3 linked regions of the Sulfolobus sp. A20 genome follow. The protein of the gene in region 3 binds, or shares a complex with, the protein of the main gene of each other region. Links are inferred from orthologs where the notes say so. Each region holds a gene or a part of one and is shown on either strand. Other genes may lie near its edges. The genes, in order: rpl12p, dph2 and BFU36_RS02430.

Region 1 (6,356 bases), 290 kb from region 3 along the record:
AATTTAAGAATCTTAATTTTAGACTCATTAAGCGGAAATGATGCTCTAGAGCAAGCAAAATATTTTGAAAATAATGTGGGATTTGACCTGGTTATCTTAACTAAAGTGGATGCTGATGTTAAAGGCGGTATAGCTTTATCATTGGCATATGAGTTAAGTAAGCCAGTAGGATATCTTGGAATTGGACAAACTTATGATGATTTAATACCTTTTGATGCTAACTGGTTCATTAATAAGATATTTGAGTAATTTTAATACCCATTGCTCAAATAGGTTAATGTGAGCTCAAATAATAAAATAATAAATTGGTTTAGAAGGCTTAGAGAGGATTGGAATAGAATAATTACTGTCTCTAGAAAGCCTGATAGAAATTATTTCTCGTTAAACCTTAAAGTAACTTTGTTAGTATTAGCTGTTATAGGAGTCTTAGCTTATATCATACAATTAGTTTTAACGCTAATTGGGGTGTAAATTATTGGAAGAAAAACCATCGACAAGAAACTATTACGCAGTAAAGGTTACAGGGGGTCATGAAATAACGGTCGCATTAATGTTAGAGGAAAGAATAAAATCGAATAATATTAGAGGAGTTTACTCTATAATTGTTCCACCAAATTTAAAAGGATATGTCATAATTGAGGCTGAAGGGTTACACATAGTAAGATTATTAATATCGGGAATAAGAAATGCTAAAGGACTAGCTCAAGGATTATTACCTAGAGAGGAAATTCTGAAATTAGTATCGAAGAGGCAGATAGTGCTTACATTAAAGCCTGGAGACGTAGTAGAAGTAATCTCTGGGCCATTTAGGGGTACTCAGGCCCAGGTCGTAAGAGTCGAGGAATCTAAAGGAGAGGTAGTGTTAAATATCTTAGAATCTACATTTCCATTACAGGTAACAGTTCCATTAGACCAAGTTAGATTAACCAAAAGGTGAAGTAAGTTATGCCTACAAAATCCATTAAAATAGTCGTTGAAGGTGGAAATGTAAAACCAGGTCCGCCATTGGCACCTACATTATCTCAGCTAGGACTAAACGTTGGAGAAGTGGTGAAAAAGTTAAATGAGGCCACAAGCAGCTTCAAAGGCATGACAGTCCCAGTAACCCTTGAAGTTGATACTTCTACGAAAAAATATGACATAAAAGTTGGAATCCCTACTACGACTGCACTTTTATTGAAAGAAGTTGGAGCCAGTGAGCCCTCTGGTGATCCTAAAAATAAGAAAATTGGTAACCTATCACTGGAACAAATAGTTAAAGTGGCAATAATGAAAAAACCATCGCTTACTGCTAAATCTCTTAAGGCAGCTGTTAAATCGATAGTAGGTAGTGCTAGATCAATAGGTATAACTGTTGAAAACAAGGATCCCAAGGAAGTTATAAAGGAAATAGAAGAAGGCAAGTATAATGATTTATTATCCAAATATGAAAATCAATGGAATGAGGTGAAGGAATAAATGCCGATAGTCGGCAAGGATATAATCGAGAGTTCACTGAAAAATTCTTTGTCTCCAGAGAATAATCCTAAAAGGAATTTCGTGCAGAGTGTAGAGCTAATAGTAACTTTTAAAGATGTCGATATGAAGAAGGGAGATCTGAAGTTAAGGGAGATAATCGTATTGCCTAAGCCACCCGAGAAACCAAAAAAGGTTTTAGTAGTTCCCACTTTCCAGCAAATAGAATACGCCAAAAAAGCTGAACCTAACGTCATACTTACCAGAGAAGAGTTACAAAAGCTACAAGGCAACAAGAGGGCTGTTAAAAAACTAGCTAGACAAAACGATTGGTTCCTAATCTCAGCTGAGTCCATGTCTTTAGTTGGAAGAATACTCGGACCAGCATTAGGACCCAGAGGAAAATTCCCAACACCTCTGCCAAACACTGCAGATATTACCGAATATATCTTAAGATTTAAGAGATCTACTATTGTTAAGACTAAAGATCAACCTCAAACACAAACTTTCATAGGATTAGAAAATCAACAACCTTCGGATTTGGCTGAAAATGCTATAGCTGTGCTTAATGCAATAGAGAGCAAGGTTTCTCCTTCTAAAATCAGAAGCATCTATGTAAAAACGACAATGGGAAAAATAATTAAAGTCCCCATAAGGTGAAGGTTCATGGCTCTAGCATTAAAACAGAAAAAAATTCCCTCATGGAAGATCGAAGAAGTAAAGGAGCTCGAAGAGCTAATTAAAAATAGTAAGACAGTTTTAATAGCTAATCTTGAGGGTTTTCCCGCAGATAAATTACATGAAATTAGAAAGAAATTAAGAGGAAAGGCGGTCATAAAGGTTACTAAAAACAGTTTATTTGAAATCGCTGCTAAGAATGCGGGCATCGACATAGAAAAAATAAAAGGATATCTTACTGGTCCAAATGCGTTCATTTTCACTAATGATAATCCGTTTGCTATGAACATGTTCTTTGAGAACTATAAGTTAAGAAGATATGCGATGCCAGGAGACAAGGCTGAGGAAGATGTTATAATACCAGCTGGAGATACTGGAATGACCGCAGGACCAATATTAAGTGTATTTGGTAAATTAAAGGTACAAACTAGAGTTCAAGATGGAAAAGTTCATGTAGTTAAGGATACTTTAGTAGCTAAAAAAGGAGATCCTATACCAGTTGAAGCGTTACCTATATTACAGAAACTTGGAATAATGCCAACATTTGTAAAATTAAAGATTAAAATAGCTTATCATGAAGGTTTAGTAATTCCAGAAGAAAATTTAAAACTAGATTTAGACGCTTATAGAAGAAATATCGAAGAGGCTTATAGAAACGCATTTACGTTAGCTGTGGAAATTGCATATCCGGAAGCAGAAATATTAAGATTTACCATAACTAATGCTGTAAGAAAAGCCATAATGCTTGCGTCAGAATTAGGATACATAACACCAGAAACGGCTCAAGTAGTATTTGCTAGGGCAGTATCGAAAGCATATGCCTTAGCCTCGGCTATTAGTGGAAAGGTTGATTTAGGAATTCAGATACCCAAAGCAGAAACCAAACCACAAAGTCAAGAAAAGATAGAGGAGAAGAAAGAAGAGAAGAAAGAGGAAGAAAAGAAAGGACCAAGCGAAGAAGAAATTGGAGGCGGACTAGCATCACTTTTTGGGTGATAAAAAATTTATATATCTTAACCCAAAAAGAGTGAGTGTGAGATAAAAATGGAGTATGTCTATGCAAGTCTACTATTACATTCAGCTAAAAAAGAAATAAGTGAAGATAGTTTAAAGAATGTCCTTACAGCAGCTGGTATAAGTGTAGATGAGGTCAGATTAAAGGCTGTTGTAGCTGCATTAAAAGAAGTTAACATTGATGAAGTGTTGAAGAACGCTTCAGCAATGCCAGTAGCTGTAGCTGCAGCTCCGCAACAAGCTACGCAACAAGCACCTGCAGAGGAGAAGAAAGAAGAGAAGAAAGAGGAAGAAAAGAAAGGACCAAGCGAAGAAGAAATTGCAAGTGGGCTAGCATCCTTATTCGGATGAGCGTTTCTGATCTAGTATCACTAATAATTACTTCTAAACTTTTTTAATTTTCAATTAATTGAGGCTACAAAAAGTTATCTTTGACTAGGAAAATATCATAGATAACGCTATTTTATTTGAACAAATTCTTTATTGGCTAACTACCATCACATGCCGGAAAATATTCAGCACAGTTTATCTAGGGCAAGAATTGATAACAGACATCATAAATCAAACTAAGCTAATGACTTTTCATCATCGAAGCTATTATCTAAATTCGAATATTAATAAAAAATAAGTAAAATAGGCATATTCAATTACAACTTACATCTTAACTTGTAAAAAGTTACAAATTTGCTGGATGAGTAGTTAGTTAGATAGGAAAATCACAATATAATTAGGAAAAATAACAAGAACTTTGTGAAACTTGAAAACTGGCTTTACTTTTTAAGCTTTAATTACTTTCTTTTAGTATATGAAAGCAAGTGCTGATGAATATAGATTAAGTTTCTTTTTAAATAATGGATATCAAAGAAAAATTTGTAAAAATTGTCAGACTCCTTTTTGGACTAAAGATGAGAAGAGAGAAGTCTGTGCAGATATACCTTGTACTGACTATTACTTCTTCGATATACAAATCAAAAGTAATCCGTTAACCGTAAGAGAAGCAAGAGAGAAATTCTTATCTTTCTTTGAAAAGAGAGGGCACACTAGAATTCCTCCTAAGCCAGTCTTAGCTAGATGGAGAGAAGATTTGTACTTAACTATAGCCAGTATAGTCGATTTCCAGCCACATGTAACTAGCGGATTAGTTCCACCACCAGCTAATCCTCTAGTGATATCTCAACCAGCCATAAGGCTTGAAGATATTGACAACGTAGGAGTAACTTTTGGAAGACATTTAACAACATTTGAAATGGCAGCTCATCATGCATTTAATTACCCAGATAAATACATTTATTGGAAAGACGAAACTACTGAGTATGCTAAGGAGTTTTTCACTGAGGAAATAGGAATCCCAGAGAGCCAGCTTAATTTTAAGGAATCTTGGTGGGAGGGAGGAGGAAACGCAGGACCGTGTTTAGAAGTAACAGTTGGAGGGTTAGAACTAGCAACCTTAGTGTTTATGCAATACAAGATTGAAGAAAATGGAAACTATACACCTCTGAAATTAAAGATTGTTGATACCGGTTATGGAGTGGAAAGGATAGCTTGGATAACACAAAAGACTCCTACGGCATTCCACGCAATCTATGGTGACCTAGTTTATAAGTTTTTTAACAAAATTGGAGTCCCTTACGTAGATGATCAATTGCTTACTATATCCTCAAGGTTCGCTGGGCGTATAGATCCTGACAATCCAGATACTATAAAGACTCACAGAGAACTTGTAAGTAAAGAATTAAATGTAGATATTAAAAGAATTGACGAGGAGCTAACAAGGGCAGCAAGGGTTTTCCAGGTGCTCGATCACACTAAAACCATAATGATGATGCTAGCTGATGGTCTAGTTCCCTCTAATTCCGGTGAAGGTTATCTGGGAAGGCTGGTGATACGGAGGGCTCTAAGAGTATTAAAATTACTTGGATCTGATGTTAGACTTTATGAACTAGTAAAGGAGCAATTAGATTTCTGGAAAGAGGACTTTCCGCAAGTGTGGAAAAATAAAGATTATATTTTAGACGTCATTGAATTAGAGCAACAAAAGTTTGAGAACGTAGTAAGTAAAATACCTTCAATAGTTTCGAGTATATCTAAAAAGAAGGAAGTAAACACTGAAGATCTGATAGAAATATACGACTCCAATGGAATTCCTCCTGATTTAGTAAGTGAAGAGTTGAAAAAAAGAGGAATTAAAGTAGATATACCTCATAACTTTTATGGGTTAGTAGCAAAAAGACACCAGACCTCATCCATTAAAGAAAAAGAAAGGCAAAAATTGCCTAAGGAAGTGATGGAAATATTCTCCAAGGTTCCATCAACTGAAAAGTTGTATTACAAGGATCAATATATGAGGTCTTTTGAGGCTAAAGTAATACAGGTGTTTAAAAATTATATTGTCTTGGACAGAACAGCGTTCTACCCAGAAGGTGGTGGACAATTAGGAGATACTGGAGTAATATATGATATAAACAATAACGAAAATTACAAGGTTATTGACACGCAAAAAGTTGGTGAAGTGGTAGTTCACGTATTAGATAAAGAACCTAAAATTAAGGCTGGTGATATTGTAAAAGGTGAAATTGATTGGGAGAGGAGATACAGATTAATGAGACATCACACAGCTACTCACATAATTCTAGCTTCTGCCAAAAGAGTTCTAGGGGATCATGTTTGGCAAGCTGGTGCTGAGAAAACACCAGAAAAAGGAAGACTTGACATAACTCACCATAAGCCATTAACAGAAGAGGAAATCAAGCTCATAGAAGATTATGCAAATAAAGTTATTGCTGATAGGAGACCAGTAAGACCAATAGAGATAAATAGAATAGAAGCTGAAATGAAGTATGGCGTTTCGATTTATGAAGGAGGGGTTCCAAATTCGGCGATAATAAGATTATTAGAGATAAAGGATTGGGACATTGAAAGTTGCGGAGGTACACATGTTAGTAATACCAGCGAAATAGGTTCTGTGAAAATAATTAACGTTGAAAAAATTCAAGATGGTGTCATAAGATTGGAATATGTGGCGGGAAGTGCATTAGTAGATTATACTAGAGAGTTAGAGAAAAAGATTGACGAAATCTCGAAAATAATTAACGTTGACTCTTCGCAAGTAGCCTCTAGATTAAAAAGAATATTAGACGAAAAGAACAACGTTGAGGAATTATTATCTCATTATAGAAAAATATACGAAAATCTTATAATAAGTACAATAA
Region 2 (6,585 bases), 330 kb from region 3 along the record:
AGTAATTATAGTTTATGCAATTATCTTTAAAATTAATGTATTACATGTAATATCAGAAGATCCTAAATTCTTTCTACTTTTTCTAGCTTCCTACTTAGGTCAAAACATAGTAACTTCATTTAAGGATTCAATGATAACTCGATTAAAGATTGGTACAACTACAAAAGGTAGACTAGTAGGAAACTCTACTGGTTTACTTATTCCAGGCTGGGCTGGGCAAGAGCTAGCTAGAAGTTTAGTGTATAATAAGTATGGACTAAACCTAAGGCAAGCCTTTAGTTATTCCATTTTAGTAGGTTCCATTGACGTATTAGGAATTTGTGTAGGTTATCTTTTATTTCTCCCAATATATTTCAATCCTTTAGAAATAATATTTATAATAGTTACTGTTTCAAATATTGTGGGATGGGGATTGGCTTTATCCTATTTTTATTTTCAATCATCCAAGTTAAATAGAGTTGAATCTTACTTATTCAGAGTAATTAAAATGGAGCATATTGCTACTAGTTATCTCGAGTTTAAATCATACCTTAGAGAAGGAACTAACAAGGAACTCATAATCTATACAATAATTTCAATACTTAGTTTCACAATTTATGGGATATATTTTTATTACATAACTCATAACATTATATTATCAATCTTTATATCATTCTTATATCAAGCATCAACGCTAATACCTATCCCATCTGCTGCGATAGTAGGAGAATTAGCGCTTTCGATATTCTTAAATCCTTCTTATGTTTTCATCACAAGATTAAATTATATCGTGTGCAACATGATAGGCTTTGCGTTCTTCAAAGATATGCATTTTGAAGAACTTAAAAAATGGTCTAAAGAAGTTTTAAAGAGATAGTATGGAAATATTTTTAGGAGAACCTAATAATGAAGAGATTAAGGAATACGTTAGAACATTACAAACCCGAGATAACCTCTGCATACGTACTTATTATTCCCCAGATCCGTTAATATTTTCCTACATTATTTCAAAATATATAAAAAACAAAACTTTCATTACTTTTAAATCCTCTTGCGATCTAGAACTTAAGCAAGATAGTAACGGAAAGTGGATAATTGACAATACTATAAAAAAACATTACTATTTAGGCAATAACGCCTTTTCTTCCTATCTAGTAATTAATAATGATGATATCTTGGCTATATTAACCGGAGTTATTTCCTCCACAATTATAGAAAGAAGAAGATTATCTGAGTGGGAGTTAAGTGTGATAAAGAGTTTAGAGCAATTCGGAGTGATTATAGAGAAGAACTTAAGAGTACCTAATTTTAAAGCATTGCCGTTATTTCTCTCCCTAATGCTTTCTCTAGATCCGTTTATTCCTACGATAAGCGGGAATAGAGAAAATAGTATAAATTTAATGAAAGAGATTAATGCAAATGAAACTACTAAACTAGAAGATCTAGATGAGAATCAGCTAAATACATTACTGTACAGAGTAATTTCTCTAATAATTAAGGAGAATCCAAAATTCAATAGAGATGATATAATCACGGACAGAATATTTTATCTGGATTATGACACATTGGAACTTTCTTTCTCCTTAATTTACTCCTTTGATACATTTGGCAGTGGGGAGATAGCTCAATTTGTTACTACTCCTTCTTATGCTGAAGTATTATTGGACAAGTTTAGAAGCACTCTCGGAAAAGGGTTTAGTTTACAATTACAAAACGCTACTAAATCCTATTATATAGTAAACACGAACAATTTTAATTCACCACTTCTAACTCAGTTAATACTATTACAACTACAAAAAATAAAAAGAGACAAAACTGTAGTATTAAAAATAGGTAACAACTATTATACAAGTAGTTATTTTGAACAAAGTAGAAGATCCGAGGGGTTGATAAAAATTGATGATAGAGTTAAAAATGAAAATACGGTATAAAAAGCCGGAAGTTATTGTTAATAGCCTTAATGTAGACAATATTGATTTACCTAAAGGCATGGAAATAGAGAGTAGAGTCATCGGAAATGACGAAATTGAAATTATAATAAAAATGAAAATAGTAAACGCAAATGATATTTTAACACTTAGAAATACTGTCGATGAAATATTATTACACGTAAAGGCGATTCAAGCTTCGCTTAACGCAGTAAGTTAAATATATAGTCTTCTTTCTATGAATGAATAAGTGTGATAATATGCCTCTAAGACCTGGTAGATGTTACAGGCACTTTTCTGGACCAGCTTACACAAGAAAGGAGTATATACCGGGAATACCACAACCAAAGATAAGTAAATTCACCTCTGGTAACCCTAATGGAGATTATGACTATGAACTGAGATTAATCAATACGGAAATAGGGCAAATAAGGCATAATGCGTTAGAAGCTGCTAGAGTTATAACTCTAAAGACATTATCAAAGAAAACTGGTAGCGAAACATCATTTTTCATGTGGGTTTTAAAGTATCCTCATCACGTATTGAGAGAGAATAAGATGATGGCCTTTGCCGGAGCTGATAGATTGCAAGACGGTATGAGGTTATCATTTGGAACACCAATAGGAACTGCAGCAAGAGTACAAAAATTAGGAGAAACTATAATACTAGTGAGGGTAAAGAAAGAGCACTTACAATTTGCAAAAGAAGCCTTAGAAGTGGCATCCAAGAAACTGCCTTTAGACACTAGGATAGAAGTTATACCCTTAAAACAGGCGTCTGTAAGTTGAGTTACAATTTTGAGGAAGAAAAAGTAATAAATGAAATAGTTAAAAGAGATGCAAAAAAAGTTCTATTACAATTTCCTGAAGGCTTAAAATATTTTTCTATTGAGATAGTTAATAAATTGAGGCAAAAGCTACCCAATGTGGAGTTTATAATATCTGGGGAGCCTAGTTGGGGAGCTTGCGATATAGCGGAGGATGAGGCTAAAGAGATAGGAGCTGATCTAATAATACATTTTGGTCATACACCATATACATGGTATTATCCTAAGTTCCCTACTGTATTCATAAACGTTGAGAGTAAAATAAATTTGAACCCTAAAATATTGGATGACCTAATACAAATATTGAAAAATAAATACGATGCTAAGAAAGTATCTCTTACATCGACCCTCCAACACGTTAAACTATTACCCGAAATTAAGAAGGGACTTGAAGATCACTTTGAGGTAATAATAGGCAAGCCATCGAGCAAATTTATGTTTGATGGACAAGTACTCGGTTGTGACTATAAGCCAGCTGAAGTTCCAGCGGATGTTTATATAATAGTATCTGGTGGACTATTCCATGCAATAGGTTTAGGGTTAACTACTAACAAGCCTACCATAAAAGTTGATCCATACACTCAAAAAGTTGAAGATCTCACCAATGAAATACAAAAAATATTAAAGATTAGATATGCGAAAATAATGGAAGCGTTTGATAAAAGAAATTGGGTAATAATACAAGGCATTAAAGTCGGGCAAAACAGACCTTTGATGGTAAAATACTTTTACGATGAATTAAACAAGAGAGGATATAACGTGTACATAGTAACAAATAAGGTACTAACTATAGATGTGTTGAGAAACATAGATAGGAGTTTCGTTGATGTATTCTTAGTTACCTCATGCCCAAGATTACCTATTGACGATTTGTTTAATTACGAAAAACCTGTCCTCACTCCAGGTGAGGCTAAAATGGTTATAAATAATAGTTTAGAACCATATATTTTTCCGTGGTGATTGAAAGTGAGAACTCAAGGGGATATAAGCTTACCTGGAGAGGAATTAGCTGTAATTGAAGAATTCATGAGTGGTGATGGTACATACGAGATTAATGGAGTTGTGAGATCAGCAGTTATAGGTAAGATATTCTATGATATGCTAAATAGAAAGAGCAATGTATTACCAATTAAAAAGGTACTAATAAATAATTTGAAAAAAGCTAAATACGTTATAGGTATAGTTAATTCTACTAGAGAGGACTTAGCGTCGGTCTCGATAATCGGAATAGAAGAAAGGAAATTACAGTCACCTTTATCAGCGTATTTGCATATTTCTCAGATATCAAATAAAAGATTAAATACTATAAATGAAGCTGTGAAGGTAGGGGATGTTATTAAAGCAAAATTGATATCCTTTTCTATACCTTTATCGCTAACAATTAAAGCCAAAGATCTTGGAGTAATATACGCTAAGTGTTCACGATGTGGAGCAGTATTAGTTAAGCAAGATGAGAATAATTTAAAATGTAATATGTGTGGTAATATAGAACAGAGAAAAATTGGCAGCTATGTGGTGAAAAAAGGTGGAAATTAAAATTCTTAAGAGCGATAATAATTATTTGGAACTTGAAATAGAAGGTGAGGATCATACGCTTGGTAATCTATTAGCAGGTACGTTAAGAAAAATTAGAGGAGTTACTTTTTCCTCATATTATCAGCCTCACCCATTATTGGATAAAATAGTAGTTAAAGTATTAACTGATGGATCTATTACTCCAAAAGATGCAATTTTAGAAGGTATTCAAATGATAAAGAATATTTCCTCTCAATATTTAAATGAAATCAAAGGAGTATTATAATTGAAATCAGAAGCTAGAGTTGCAATTTTAGTATCAAATGATGATACCTTTTACGTGCTATGCGTATTTAGAGGATTTTTCATAGAGAAGCTATTCTTAAGTCTGAACAAAGAAGAACTGATCAGTGAAATTACTTCATCCCCAATCTCCGAGGAAATAAGATACTCGAATCTAGGAATAGGTGAAAAGTATACTGAAAATCAGTTGGAGAATTTATGTAGAACAGTTGCTCTTAAGTTATCAGAAAAGTTAAATATCAATAAATAATAATTCTTAATTCTGTAACTGGTGATCTTATGAAGTTCTGTCCGAAGTGTAACTCCTTAATGTTACCAAAAAAAGTAAATGGTAAAAACGTTTATAAATGTAATAAGTGCGGATATGAGGAAGAAGATCACCAAACTATAACTGTAACAACTAAGGTTAAACATTCCATCAAAGATAAGACTTTAGTTCTGGAAGAACAGCCAATGCCAGCTGGAGCGCAAAAAATAAAGGGAATACTCTGCCCTTCATGTGGCAATGATGAAGCTTTCTTTTGGATATTGCAGACGAGAAGAGCTGACGAGCCACCTACTAGATTCTATAAATGCACAAAGTGTGGAAAAGTGTGGAGAGAATATGAGTAGAAAATGAGAAAATCTTATTTATTTAAATTCTCATTTTAAGATGGACCCGTAGCTCAGCCAGGACGGAGCGCCGGCCTTCTAGCGTCCAGGAGGTAAGCCGGCGGTCCCGGGTTCAAATCCCGGCGGGTCCGCACATATTATTTTTGAGTATATACTTATACTAGATACTTTTATTAGTGAGCAAAATAAAGAAAGGTTCGATGGACGAAGATAGTCTACCCTTTGACGATCTAGAGATTAAAAGCACATTAACTGCAGGAATGGGAGTATTCACAGATGGATACGAACTTTATTCAATCTCTCTAGTATTTTACTACATACAAGATGCACTACATTTACAAATAGTACAAGAAGGATTTTTGATTGCTAGTTCATATTACGGAGCAGCAATCTCAGCTATACTATTAGGATTTTTATCCGATAAAATGGGTAGGAAAATAATTTACGGATTAGACGTAGGCCTAATGAGTATAGGAATCCTATCTCAGTCAATATCTTTTAATTTCTTCCAATTACTAATCTCGCGAGTGATTTTAGGATTAGGGATTGGAGCAGATTACGTTCTTTCTCCATTAATAATTGCTGAGAACTCAAATCCAAAGAGTAGAGGTAAAAGAATGATTATAACTTTTGCAGTATTGTGGGGGCTAGGAGCAGTAGCCGCAGCTTTCGTCGATCAAATCTTGATAATGTTAGGAGAACCAGCAAATATTGTTTGGAGAATAGTACTTCTAGCAGGAATTATTCCTGCCATTTCAGTATTTTACTTGAGAAGAAAAATTCCCGAAACGTATAAATATTTAACTAGAATTAAGCCAATAAAAAGAGAATTGGAAAAGCTTCAGAAAGAACTAGGTGGAAACGTAGTAATCAAACTTGATAATGTTCCTTTCATTAAAAGATTAAAGACATCAATAGTACTAATACTTCTTTCAACCATAATCTGGGTGCTTTATGATATGTACTCGTCCACATTTGCTATTTATGGACCAATAACGATAGCCGCAAACTTAGGATTAAGTCCAATAGACTTTACTTATGCGGCACAATTCTTAGCAGGACTCCCTGGTCAAATAATTAGTATCTACTTGGTCGATAAGATAGGAAGAAAGCCCCTTATTATATTGGGATACGCAGGAGTTGCTTTTTGGCTATTTATGTATTCATCTCTCTTAATATTCCCTGGATTTTTTGGTTTTAATATAAAAATATCTAACCCTCTACAAGCCGCTGAGCAGTTAACAGGAGAAGCTGCAGTATTGGGTTTCACATTTTACTTATTGAACTACTTATTCTCAGCAATTGGTCCCGCATCCATAATAGGATCAGCAATGCTAACACCAGAATTAACACCAACAAAGATTAGGGGTACTAGTCAAGCAATAAGTGTAGCAACAGATAGACTAATGGCTGCGCTTAGCA
Region 3 (6,683 bases):
GATTACGCTAAGAAGGCCGATGGGTCTGCTTTGGTAAAACTGGGAAATACGATGGTTTTAGCCGGTGTAAAATTAGAGCTAGGTAAGCCATATGAAGATACTCCAAATCAAGGAAATTTAATAGTTAATGTGGAACTCTTACCACTAGCTTATGAAACTTTTGAACCTGGTCCTCCAGATGAAAATGCGATAGAATTGGCTAGGGTAATAGATAGAAGTTTAAGGGATTCAAAGGCTATCGATTTAACAAAGCTTGTCATTGAGCCAGGTAAAAGTGTATGGACTGTTTGGTTAGACGTCTACGTATTAGATTATAATGGTAATGTATTAGACGCGTGTATGTTAGCATCAATTGCTGCTCTATATAATACATCTGTGTATAAGGTAGAGCAGTCTAATGGATCAATATCTATTAATAAGTCAGAAAAAATAGGAAAATTACCCATGAACTACCCTGTGGTTTCTGTATCACTAGGTAAGGTAGATAAATACTTAGTGGTTGATCCAGATTTAGAGGAGGAATCGATAATAGAAGCTAAGATTTCATTTTCATATACAGCTGATTATAAAATAGTGGGTATACAGAAATCTGGAAAGGGAAGTTTACTGATACAAGATATAGATCAAGCCGAGAATATAGCACGGGTAGCAGCAGCTAAGTTAATAGAAGAACTTAAAAAGCAATTAAATATTTAGATAAGGTGAAAGAGTATGGGTAAGGTAACTGGTATAGCTGGGAGATTTGGGCCAAGATATGGATCTACGATAAGAAAGAAATGGAAAGAAATAATGGAGAGAAGGTATCAAGATCATCAATGTCCTTATTGTAAGACAGCTGGAAAAGTTGTTAGGTTGGCATCTGGCATTTGGTATTGTAGGAAATGTGGAGCAAAGTGGGCAGGGCTTGCATATACGCCCTATTAACGTTATTATAACATCTTCGCGGGATGCTAATATTAGAGTTAGGAACTTTTTAAACACGTTAGAAATTGTTATACCCGATTCTCTAAAGATAAATAGAGGTAGAAGGGATTTAAAGGAAATTTTTGCATTAGCATTATCCCTTCATTCCCCATATTTACTATTAATCAGTACACTAAAAGGTAATCCATATAAGATGATACTTTACGATTTAGTAATGCTCTCACCCAAGTATATATTTAAGATTAGAGGAATTTCTCTTCCTTCCGATTTTGGTATAACGTTAAATGAGATAGAGAGAGGCTCCATATGTATTTTATACAATACTTGTGCTTTCGTCAAAGATTTTATACTAGATCTTGGATATCCGATTTTGTCAGAGTCTAAGAATAATTGTAAAATTCTATCATTTTTTAAACAAGTTGACAGTAATCTTTGTGAGGTCACTTTTATGGATAAAAATAATAATAAGTTCTTAAGAATTTCTTTAGAATTATGGCACTAGTAGAGATTAAGTTAAAAGATGAAGCAGACGATGCAGAGAAATTTAAGAATATTGAAGATATTATTTATAATTCAATAATAATTGAGAAAATAGATACGAAATATGTTAAAATTGAGAGAGATCCTCTTAGAATTATAATTAACTCGCCTACACTAACAAGGACAAGAGCTATAATGAACTCTTATATACTCTGGTTATATACAATTCTAAAGTCATTGGAAGAGGTGAAATGAGTTTGGCTGAAAAATTACCCCCAGAAGTTCAAACCCAATTAGCGAAATTTCAACAATTGAAAAACCAATTAGATAGATTACTGTTAGAGAAATCTACGATAGAAAACGAGCTAAGGGAAATTAACAGAGTCTTAGACGAGTTAGCTAATCTTACAGCTGAGGCTACAATTTATAAGATAGTTGGTAATTTATTGGTTAAGTCGGATAAGGCTTCCGTAGAAAAGGAATTAAATGATAGAAAAGAATTACTAGAATTAAGATCACGTACATATCAGAAACAAGAAAGTATATTAAGGAAACAGCTTGAGGATCTCCAAGCAAAGATCAACGAGATGTTGTCTAAATATTATCCACAAGGAGGGCAATCGGGTATAAAAGCCTAGGAAAAGATTAATTATATTGACCTATGGTAATTAGAATTTATGTTGATGATAGAGAGAAAGCAAGCGGTATACCAGAGTTACTTAAAGAATTAGGCTTAATAGTAATATTTAGCCAACTTGAAGTTGCTGACTACGTAGTGGCAGATGGTGTTGCTATAGAGAGAAAATCTGTGCCTGATTTAATTAACTCTATTTTTGATAAAAGATTTTTTGATCAGATTTCTAGGTTATCAGATTCCTACAGAGTCCCAATACTGATACTGGAGGGTGATATTAACTTAATTAGAAAAATAACTGATAGATGGAAGGCAATAAATAACGCGTTAATTTCACTCACACTAGATTATGATGTAAAAGTGATCTACTCTAGAGACAAAAGAGATACATCAGAAATATTAAAGAAATTAGCTGAAAAATTTCAGTTATCTTCGGAGAACTATAATAGAAAGATTAATCTCCATAACAAATCAAAGCTGAATAGTGTGAGTGATATTCAATTATACATTGTTGAATCATTACCTAGTGTGGGTACGATACTAGCTGAAAGATTATTAAATAGATTTGGAACTATTCAGAATATTTGTAATGCTTCAATTTCTGAACTGGAAAAAGCTCTTGGAAGTAGAAAAAAAGCTGAGGAAATATATAAGATTTTAAGGACTTATTATTCACAAACTAATACAGATAATAAATCTGAAGATAAAAAGAAAGGTTCTTCATTGTTCGATTATCTTTAGATTTTTTAGATTGATTTTTGTGCATTACCTTTTAATATGTGTCTTAATAAGTTTATGTGCAAGAAGTAGGTGGTTTTAGTTGCCTAGGTATAAGACAGTAGAGCAAGTACTCAGCTTAATGAAGGATAGAACGAGAGTACGTAATATAGGGATAATCGCCCATGTCGATCATGGAAAGACTACTACCAGTGATACTTTATTAGCAGCCTCTGGAATAATTTCACCAAAAGTGGCTGGTGAGGCATTAGCGTTAGACTATCTGAATGTAGAGCAACAAAGAGGAATCACAGTGAAGGCTGCAAACATAAGTCTATATCACGAAGCAGAAGGCAAAGGATATGTAATTAACTTAATCGATACACCAGGCCACGTTGATTTTAGTGGAAGAGTTACAAGAAGTTTAAGAGTTCTTGACGGTTCGATAGTTGTTGTTGATGCAGTTGAGGGTATAATGACACAAACTGAAACTGTTCTAAGACAGAGTCTGGAAGAAAGAGTTAGGCCAATACTATTTGTAAATAAGGTTGATAGATTAGTAAAGGAGTTAAAGTTAAGCCCACAAGAAATGCTAAATAGATTACTAGATATAATAAGGCAATTTAACAATTTAATTGACATGTATGGAGAGCCAGAGTTCAAAGAAAAATGGATGATAAATCCACAAGCGGGTAATGTAGTTTTCGGTTCAGCCAAAGACAAATGGGGGTTTAGTTTACCTATGGCACAGAAGAAAGGAATTAACATGAAGCATGTAATTGATGCATATACTGCCTCTGATAAATCCAAAATTGAGGAGCTAGCCTCACAAGTTCCAATCCACGAAGCTTTACTTGATGCGGCAATCAAATTCGTTCCTAATCCTCTAGAGGCGCAAAAGTACAGAATTCCTAAGATCTGGAAAGGTGACTTAGATAGCGAAGTGGCTAAGGCAATGTTAAATGCAGATCCTAACGGACCAGTAGTTTTCATGATAACAGATATGAAAGTGGATCCACACGCAGGTTTAGTAGCAACCGGTAGAGTATTCTCTGGAACTCTCAGATCTGGGGAAGAATTATGGTTAGTTAACGCAAAGACTTCGCAGAGAATTTTACAAGTAAGTCTATATATGGGACCGACAAGAGAGCTTGCGGAAGAGATACCAGCAGGAAATATTGCAGCAGTATTAGGCTTAGATAGAGCTAGATCAGGTGAGACTGCTATATCTGTAGCCTTTAATTCAGTTCAAGGAAGTTTTGAAAGACTTCATTATATCTCGGAACCAGTAGTAACAATAGCAGTAGAGCCTAAGAATCCAAAAGATTTAACAAAGATGATTGATGCATTAAGGAAATTAAGTATTGAAGATCCAAACTTAGTAGTCAAAATAAATGAAGAAACAGGCGAATATCTGTTATCTGGCATGGGATTCCTTCACTTAGAAGTATCGTTACAACTATTGAGAGAAAACTATGGTATTGATGTAGTAACAACACCACCAATAGTAGTATATAGAGAAAGCATAAGAGCCAAGAGTCAAGTATTTGAAGGGAAGTCACCAAATAAGCATAACAAGTTCTATTTGAGTGTTGAACCGTTAAATGATAAGACCATTGAGCTGATTAGTAATGGAACAATAAGGGAAGATATGGATAGTAAGGAAATGGCTAAAATATTAAGAGATAGTGCTGACTGGGATTATGACGAGGCTAAGAGAATAATAGCAATAGATGAAAACGTAAACGTATTTGTTGATATGACAAGCGGTGTGCAACACTTAAGAGAAGTCATTGATACAGTACTTCAAGGTTTCAGGTTAGCTATGAGGGAGGGACCACTAGCACATGAACCGATTAGAGGAGTAAAAGTTATAATGCATGATGCTGTAATACATGAAGATCCAGCTCACAGAGGTCCAGCCCAAATTTACCCTGCAGTAAGGAATTCCATCTTTGCTGGTTTCTTAACGTCAAGACCTACTCTCTTAGAGCCTATCCAAAAACTTGATATAAGAGCCCCAGCTGACCTGATAGGTAACGTAACAGCAGTAATAACTAGAAAGAGAGGGAAGATCCTCGATGTTTCACAAGTGTCCAATATGTCGAGAATTACCGCAGAGGTTCCAGTTTCAGAATCTTACGATATGGCAAGCGAGCTAAGAGGTGCAACTGGTGGGAGAGCATTCTGGGGTACTGAATTTAGTAGATGGGCACCAGTACCTGATAGTATACTGTTAGATGTAGTAAGTAAGATCAGAGAGAGAAAAGGATTACCAAAAGAGTTACCTAAAGTAGAAGATTTCCTCTCGTGATTATTTTGTCTTCCGATAATACAATATTCAGCAACGTAAAGGCTGTGTTTTTTGATTTCGATAATACCTTAATTAATTTTGATAGTAGATCAAGAGAGGCTTTAAGGACAGTTGCTAAGGATATGTATAATTATATTAAAGAAAATTATAGATACGAAATAGATATTACCATAATCCAGAGATTAGTTGATGCTGAAAGTAACAGATTGGATAGGGAGGGCGAATATGACAGAAATAAATGGTGGGAAAATGTGCTTAGTCTATTAAACGTAGAAAAAGTAGAAAGGTCTCAATTATATGATTGGACTAGCCTATATTGGTCGATCGCGGGGCAAACTGAACCTTATGAGGATGCTAAAGAACTTATAGAATATTTAAGTAGCAAAGGTTACAAATTGGGCATAATAACAAATAGCGATGGAGAAGGAGGAAATAAAAGTAAGCGATTAAGGAGTTTTCCATTAATTGATAAATTTAATGTTATAATTATTGGAGGGGAAGGAGGTATAAAACCTAAACCAAATATTGAACCTTTCATAATTGCTTGTGAAAGGGTATCAGTAAGTCCTAATTCCTGCCTTTTCATAGGAGATGATCCCATAAAAGATTGTTTAGCGGCGAAGAAAGCTGGTATGTATTCTGTTTTAGTTGATAGAGAAGCTAAGGTGAAGAATGCTGAGTTATACGCAGACTTCGTTGTAACATCTCTTACACAGTTAGAGGAATTTCTTTAACAATAAGTACAGTTGGTCTGTATATTCATTCGTTACGTCCTCTTTTAATTCATTAAGATAATATGTGAAATAACGATAATAAGTACTACTGGATTCTTTAGGTTTTTCTAGGCATTGGAAGTTTTCAATACATATCGTTGATTTTCTCTTTATCATTTCTTCAATCCCATAACTTTTGTGAAATAGTTTAACGTTTGCATAATTCTCCTCGATATCTAAAATTCCACCGTAAAATTTTAGCAAATTTCTATATACGTAGATATCTTTATCTCTTAACCTATCTATTAAATTCACTAGATAAGTCTTTAAAGGTGGATGAGCATATAGCATACTATTTTTAACTTGCTCTATCATGTCATTAAAGTTATAATATATATTATTATTTATAATTTTTGATATAATATTCTTAATTAAATTTATATTACCAATTATCTTACTATCATTTGGATCTATTTTGTCAAACTCGCCATGATAGTGAGGATTATTCTTACTTCCTATGTCTATACTGGGTATACCATTTCTTATGTATGAGTAACTATCAGTATAAATTTCTGGTACGTCAATTATATTAGTAGTATATAATCCGCTAAACAAGTCTTTCAAACCCGGAACAGTTTTTATTATAATCTCATACTCACTTATATTATCTAAATTAATATTAATCAAAATATTATCCAAATCTTCTGAACCTAGATTGCTGAGAAAAGTTCTTGATCCGTAAGACCAAGAGAAAGTGGAAAAGTAAATAGATCCGGATTCCTCAGCGGTATAGGATATTAAATGAGTCTCATAAAGATTTGATCTAAATTCTGGTAAAAGTGAAACAGCTAATAAATCGTCCCTTTCGCCAGCTAGCCAATGATCGTGATGGGAGGTTATG

The links.
Region 1: the proteins of BFU36_RS02430 (region 3) and rpl12p are in contact, whole or in part, in a crystal structure (PDB 5H7L), measured with the Pyrococcus horikoshii proteins. The link is inferred for Sulfolobus sp. A20 from one-to-one orthologs. Residues at the interface, in WP_048053510.1 of Pyrococcus horikoshii: Pro161, Met164, Met165, Phe168, Ser169, Ile172, Val195, Glu196, Phe202, Leu211, Ser212, Val213, Met216, Lys222, Phe223, Asn224; in WP_010886059.1 of Pyrococcus horikoshii: Leu100, Ala101, Gly102, Leu103, Ser104, Ala105, Leu106, Phe107, Gly108.
Region 2: the proteins of BFU36_RS02430 (region 3) and dph2 are in contact, whole or in part, in a crystal structure (PDB 6Q2D), measured with the Methanobrevibacter smithii proteins. The link is inferred for Sulfolobus sp. A20 from one-to-one orthologs. Residues at the interface, in WP_011954157.1 of Methanobrevibacter smithii: Pro482, Asn483, Lys484, His485, Tyr553, Asp555, Glu556, Glu559, Leu560, Leu591, His592, Glu593, Asp594, Ala595, Val596, His597, Arg598, Gly599, Pro600; in WP_011954460.1 of Methanobrevibacter smithii: Met1, Met3, Tyr4, Pro28, Glu29, Gly30, Leu31, Met33, Phe58, His80, Thr124, Gln126, Ser179, Gly180, Asn181, Phe182, His183, Leu185, Tyr201, Asn202, Phe211, Ile215, Arg291, Asp295, Asp296, Gln298, Met299.

The regions. Positions count from the first base shown.
Region 1 is NZ_CP017006.1:747,559-753,914, forward strand. What follows is about bases 2,160-4,837. They hold rpl12p (50S ribosomal protein P1), read left to right. Parts: upstream 2,160-3,177; coding sequence 3,178-3,498; downstream 3,499-4,837. Other genes in these bases: BFU36_RS04125 (50S ribosomal protein L10), read left to right, coding at 2,160-3,129; alaS (alanine--tRNA ligase), read left to right, coding at 3,953-4,837. In the rest of the region: signal recognition particle-docking protein FtsY, read left to right, coding at 1-249; BFU36_RS04105 (protein translocase SEC61 complex subunit gamma), read left to right, coding at 280-471; BFU36_RS04110 (transcription elongation factor Spt5), read left to right, coding at 476-937; BFU36_RS04115 (50S ribosomal protein L11), read left to right, coding at 946-1,458; BFU36_RS04120 (50S ribosomal protein L1), read left to right, coding at 1,459-2,115; more of BFU36_RS04125, read left to right, coding at 2,122-2,159; more of alaS, read left to right, coding at 4,838-6,356. UniProt on the Methanocaldococcus jannaschii protein: Forms part of the ribosomal stalk, playing a central role in the interaction of the ribosome with GTP-bound translation factors.
Region 2 is NZ_CP017006.1:791,691-798,275, forward strand. The notes cover bases 1,786-4,692. They hold dph2 (diphthamide biosynthesis enzyme Dph2), read left to right. Parts: upstream 1,786-2,691; coding sequence 2,692-3,693; downstream 3,694-4,692. Other genes in these bases: BFU36_RS04335 (single-stranded DNA exonuclease), read left to right, coding at 1,786-1,910; BFU36_RS04340 (KEOPS complex subunit Pcc1), read left to right, coding at 1,894-2,127; BFU36_RS04345 (50S ribosomal protein L16), read left to right, coding at 2,168-2,695; BFU36_RS04355 (exosome complex RNA-binding protein Csl4), read left to right, coding at 3,700-4,269; BFU36_RS04360 (DNA-directed RNA polymerase subunit L), read left to right, coding at 4,259-4,534. In the rest of the region: BFU36_RS04330 (hypothetical protein), read left to right, coding at 1-856; more of BFU36_RS04335, read left to right, coding at 858-1,785; more of BFU36_RS04365, read left to right, coding at 4,693-4,801; BFU36_RS04370 (transcription factor S), read left to right, coding at 4,831-5,163; BFU36_RS04380 (MFS transporter), read left to right, coding at 5,364-6,585. UniProt on the Methanocaldococcus jannaschii protein: Catalyzes the first step of diphthamide biosynthesis, i.e. the transfer of the 3-amino-3-carboxypropyl group from S-adenosyl-L-methionine (SAM) to the C2 position of the imidazole ring of the target histidine residue in translation elongation factor 2 (EF-2).
Region 3 is NZ_CP017006.1:456,521-463,203, forward strand. What follows is about bases 2,459-5,463. They hold BFU36_RS02430 (elongation factor EF-2), read left to right. Parts: upstream 2,459-2,858; coding sequence 2,859-5,069; downstream 5,070-5,463. Other genes in these bases: xpf (3'-flap repair endonuclease Xpf), read left to right, coding at 2,459-2,779; BFU36_RS02435 (HAD family hydrolase), read left to right, coding at 5,075-5,463. In the rest of the region: exosome complex protein Rrp42, read left to right, coding at 1-696; BFU36_RS02405 (50S ribosomal protein L37ae), read left to right, coding at 712-924; BFU36_RS02410 (hypothetical protein), read left to right, coding at 905-1,426; BFU36_RS02415 (KEOPS complex Pcc1 subunit), read left to right, coding at 1,417-1,659; BFU36_RS02420 (prefoldin subunit beta), read left to right, coding at 1,662-2,042; more of xpf, read left to right, coding at 2,066-2,458; more of BFU36_RS02435, read left to right, coding at 5,464-5,803; BFU36_RS02440 (M28 family peptidase), read right to left, coding at 5,786-6,683. UniProt on the Methanocaldococcus jannaschii protein: Catalyzes the GTP-dependent ribosomal translocation step during translation elongation.